DNA from 2 places in the Schumannella luteola genome. Region 2 is predicted to be linked to the other one. Evidence: riboswitches for the same ligand, from Rfam matches in the RefSeq annotation. Region 2 holds a riboswitch; the other holds the start of a gene.
The links. A riboswitch is a leader RNA that binds a small molecule or an ion and turns the genes downstream of it on or off. The one in region 2 is predicted to bind thiamine pyrophosphate.
Positions count from the first base shown of each region.

Region 1 (2,441 bases), 3.2 Mb from region 2:
GCCGCGCTCGCCGGATCGTCGGCGGCGCAGATGCGCGACACGACCGCGACCCCGGCCGCGCCCGCCGCGGTGAGCGAGCCCGCATCCACCTCGGTCACACCGCCGATCGCGACGCAGGGTAGCGGTGCGACCGCGGCCAGTGCGCGGAAGCCCTCGACGCCGAGTGCCGGCGGATGCCCCGGCTTCGTCGCGGTCGGGTGGATGACGCCCACGCCCAGGTAGTCGAGCGTGCCGGCGGGCAGGGCGGCCGCGGCGGCAAAGTGATCGGCGGTGTCGGCGGTCCAGCCGACGAGGGCCTCCGTCCCGAGCAGTCGACGCGCGGTGGTCGGCGGCACGTCGCTCTGGCCGAGGTGCACGCCGGCGACGCGGAGCCCCGCATCCCGCCCGGCGAGGGCGACGTCGAGACGGTCGTTCACGATGAGGGCCGCGCGGCCGCCGATCACCGCGTCCAGCTCGCCGAGCAGGCCGAGCTGCTCGCGGGCGCTGGCGCCCTTGGCCCGCAGCTGCACGACGCCGGCGCCCGCGTCGACCGCGGCGCCGACCGCGCGCAGCAGTCGCTGCCGCTCGACGCGCTCGTCGGTCACGAGCTGCAGGCGCAGGTCCCACCCACTCACAGCGTCACCTCCGCCGCGACCTCGGCGGTCACGTCCGCCGCGGTGCGCACGAGCCTCGACTCGGCCAGCTCGAGATCGCGCGGCTCGAGCGCCGCCAGCTCGTCGAGGAACGCCGTCGCGAACGATCCGGGCCCGGTCGCCCGGGCAGCCGCGCGCTCGGCCGCGATCGCGTGCACGAGCGACGCGGCGACCGCAGCAGACAGCGCATCCGTCACGCCCAGGAAGGCCGCCATCGTCGCGCCCAGTGAGCATCCGCCGCCCGTCACCTTCGTCAGCAGCACGTCGCCGCCGGGCACGCGCACGATCTCGCGGCCGTCGGTGACGAGGTCGATCTCGCCCGACACCGCGACGACGCTGCCGGTCGCGAGGGCGAGGTGGATGGCGGCGGCGCGCGCCGCATCCGGACCGTCGACCGAGTCGACCCCGCGCCCGCCCGCGCCGGCTCCGGCGAGCGACAGGACCTCGGACGCGTTGCCGCGGATGATCGCCGGCCGCGACTCGAGCAGCTCGTGCGCGAGCGCCGTGCGCACCGGCAGCGCGCCGACCGCGACCGGGTCGAGCACCCAGCGCCGGGTCGCCGCGACGACCTCGCGGGCGCCGTCGGCCTGCACCGGCGTCGGGGTGCCGAGGTTCACCAGGCTGCCGTCGGCGACTCCCGCGAACACCCCCGCCTCGCCCGGCAGGTCGCTCATCGCGGGCGCGGCGCCGAGCGCGAGCAGCACGTTGGCGGTGAAGTTCGTGACCACGGCGTTCGTGACGCACTGCACCAGCGGCGCGCGCTCACGCAGCGCCAGCAGGGCCGCGTGCGGCGGCAGGGTCGATGACAGAACAGCGTTCATCGCTGACAATCCCTTCGCGAGAATGACCTCGAGCAGGTTCGGCGGGTGTGATCTCAGCCGCGGATGCGGCACCCCGAGTCGAGAGCGACGCTAGCCGCGCGCCAGCGGTGAACACAAGCTGGGACGCGCGCGTCGCGCGGCGCGCGCGTTGACGTCGGTCGGGGCGTCGCGTCGTCGCGCGAGCGGCTGCGGCTGCGGCTGCGGCTGCGGGCGCGAGCGTGAGCGCGGGCGTGAGCGTGGGCGAGCGCGGGTGCGAAGCGCGCGCGGCACGTGCGCGCCGATGTGTCCCGCGATGCGGGACGCGAGATACGGGTGCGGGTGCGAGCGCGGGCGCCCTCACCGGTCAGCGGTTCAGCACAGTGTCGGCCGTGGTGAACGTGCGCCGCAGAATGGTGCACGGCCGCGCTGCTCAGCCGACGCTGTGCGTGGCGTGGCGTGGCGTGGCGCGGCGAGCGCGCCGTGGGCGCGTCAGCCCCGCTGCGCGGCCGCCAGCCCGAGCTTGCGCGCGTAGAGGGCGGCGCCGACCGAGGGGTCGTGCAGCGGGGCTCGCAGGTCGAACGGAACTCCGGTCGCCGCGAGCTGCTGCGCGAAGCCGTCGAGGAATCCCGGAGCCGAGAACACCCCGCCCGAGTACGACACGGCGATCGTCTCGTCGTCGGGCGCCTCCAGCCCGACGCGGGTCGCGGTGACCAGTGCGACCAGTTCGCCCTGCGCGTCGTGCAGGATCCGCAGTGCCGCCGCATCCCCGGCGTCCGCCGCCGCGGTCGCGACCTTCGACAGATCGGCGATGCGCCCGCGCTCAGCCGACCAGTCGTCGACGACGACGCCGATCGCATCCAGGTCGTCGGTCACGCCGAGGCGTTCGCGCATGAGCTCGTGCAACGGACCCCGGGGGAGTCGCCCGTCGGCCATGCGGCTGAAGGCGCCGAGCGCGCGGGTCGCGATCCAGTAGGCCGAGCCCTCGTCGCCGAAGAGCTCGCTCCAGCCG
Region 1 is NZ_JACBZY010000001.1:184,365-186,805, reverse strand. Features, by position in the region: gene thiE (thiamine phosphate synthase) at 1-614, opposite strand, end outside; gene thiM (hydroxyethylthiazole kinase) at 611-1,453, opposite strand; TPP riboswitch at 1,445-1,539, opposite strand; gene BJ979_RS00860 (N-acetylglucosamine kinase) at 1,922-2,441, opposite strand, start outside.
Region 1: linked by a shared signal. The riboswitch ahead of thiM (hydroxyethylthiazole kinase) and the one ahead of BJ979_RS15660 (ECF transporter S component) in region 2 are both predicted to bind thiamine pyrophosphate.

Region 2 (2,441 bases):
CGAAGAGGCGACGATCGCCGACTGCGTCGCGGCGGCGCTCGAGCAGACCTCGCCCGCGCACGAGATCCTCGTGATCGACAACCTCTCCACCGATCGCACCGTCGCGATCGTCGAGGCGCTGCAGCGCACGCATCCCGACGCCCCCATCCGGCTGCTGCGGCAGGACCAGGCGCAGGGCCTCATCCCCACCCGCGACTTCGGCCTCGACGCCGCGACCGGCGAGGTGCTCGCCCGCATCGACGCCGACTCGGTGCTCGAACCCGACTGGATCGCCCAGGCGCAGCGCATCTTCAGCGACGAGACGGTCGGCGCCGCCACCGGCCCCGTCGCCTACTACGACATGCCGTTGCGCCGCTTCGGGCAGCGCACCGACGACCGGCTGCGGCGCGCGATCCTCCGACTCGCCAAGGAGTACCACTTTCTCTTCGGCAGCAACATGGCGCTGCGAGCGAGCGCCTGGCGCGACATCCGCGGCGTCGTCTGCCGCGATGAGGCCGACGAGTTCCACGAGGACATCGACCTCTCGATCCACCTCTTCGAGCGCGGCCACCGCGTCGTCTACGACTCGGATCTGGTCGCCGGGATGAGCGCCCGCCGACTCGACGACAACCCGCGGCAGTACTACCACTACGTCGGGCGCTGGGAGCGCACCTACGCCGCCCACGCGATCCGCAACCCCGCCCTCCGCGCGCCGATGGTCGTGTTCGCGACGATCTACCCGCTCGTCAAGGGGCTGCGCGACGTGCACCAGCGCACCGAGAAGCTGCGGCGGATGACGGCGCAGCTCACCGAGGCCGCCGCGGCCGGCGGGGCCGGGCGCATCCGCGAGGACTGACGCGGCGCTAGACTTCCGCTCTAGAACACGGGAGTCCGGTGAGCCGGGCTGAGAGGAAGCTTCTCCAAGCTTCGACCGTCGAACCTGATCCGGATCATGCCGGCGCAGGGAGGCATCTCACGGGTCCGGCGCCGCCGCCCCCATCCCGTGCCCACCATTCCTGGAAGGGGCACGTCAGTGACCGCATCATCCACCTCCACCCCGCCCGTCCCCGGTGGCGCGTCCGCGCGTCCGAAGCGCCGCATCGTCTGGCGCTGGCGCGTCGTCGACATCGTCGTCGCGGCCGTGCTCGGCGTCGCGCTCGGCTTCGTGTTCCTCGCCTGGAACGTCGGCTACACCGCGCCGAAGACCCTGATCGAGCCGCTGCTGCCCGGTCTGCAGGGTCTGCTCAACGGGCCGTGGCTGCTCGCCGGCGTGATCGGCGGTCTCGTGATCCGCAAGCCGGGAGCCGCGATCTTCACCGAGGTCGTCGCCGCGGTGGTCTCGGCGCTCGTCGGCAACCAGTGGGGCGGGCTCCCCACGATCGAGGCCGGCCTCGTGCAGGGGCTCGGCGCCGAGCTCGTGCTGCTCGTCTTCCTCTACTCGGGTCGCCTCCCCGTCGCGATCCTCGCCGGCGCCGGCGCCGGTGTCGCCGGGGCGATCAACGACCTCGTCTTCTACTACGCGGGATCGGGAGCGCCGTTCTCGATCAGCTACGTCGTCTCGTCGATCGTGTCGGGCGCCGTGCTCGCCGGACTGCTCGGGTGGATCATCACCCGCGCGCTCGCCGCGACCGGAGTGCTGAACCGCTTCGCCGCGGGCCGCGAGCTGCGCGCCGAGGTCTGACCGTGGCCGATCCGCTCGTCGCCGCGACCGGCTGGGGCTGGCGGCACGCCGGCCGCCGCGCCGCGGCGGTGAGCGGCCTCGACCTGCGCATCGACGCGGGCGAGCGCGTGCTGCTGCTCGGGCCCTCGGGCGCCGGCAAATCGACCCTGCTCGCGGCGCTCGCGGGCGTGCTCGGCGGCGACGAAGACGGCCAGGCCGCGGGCGAGCTGCTTCTCGCCGGGCGTCGGCCGCTGGAGGCGCGCGGAGTCGCCGGGCTCGTGCTGCAGGATCCCGACGCGCAGATGATCATGGCGCGCGCCGGCGACGACACCGCCTTCGGCCCCGAGAACCTGGCGCTGCCGCGCGAGGAGATCTGGCGGCGCGTCGCCCAGGCGCAGCGCGCCGTCGGGCTCCATCTCGACGCCGCGCGCGAGACCCATCGGCTCTCGGGCGGGCAGAAGCAGCGGCTCGCGCTCGCCGGCGTGCTCGCGATGCGCCCCGAGCTGCTGCTGCTCGACGAGCCGACCGCGAACCTGGACCCCGAGGGCGCGATCGAGGTGCGGGATGCGGTGGCCGCCGTGCTGCGCGAGACCGGTGCGACGGCCGTGATCGTCGAGCATCGGGTCGAGCTGTGGTGGCAGCTGGCGACGCGGGTCGTCGTGCTCGATCCCGCCGGTGGACTCATCGCCGACACCACGCCCGAGCGGGCGGCGGGAGAGCTCGCGGCCGAGCTGTCCGCGCGCGGGGTGCGGCTTCCCGGGCAGCGGCTCGCGGCGGAGTCCGCTGAACGGGCCGCGCGAGA
Region 2 is NZ_JACBZY010000001.1:3,413,981-3,416,421, reverse strand. Features, by position in the region: gene BJ979_RS15665 (glycosyltransferase family 2 protein) at 1-835, shown strand, start outside; TPP riboswitch at 853-963, shown strand; gene BJ979_RS15660 (ECF transporter S component) at 1,013-1,660, shown strand; gene BJ979_RS15655 (ABC transporter ATP-binding protein) at 1,663-2,441, shown strand, end outside.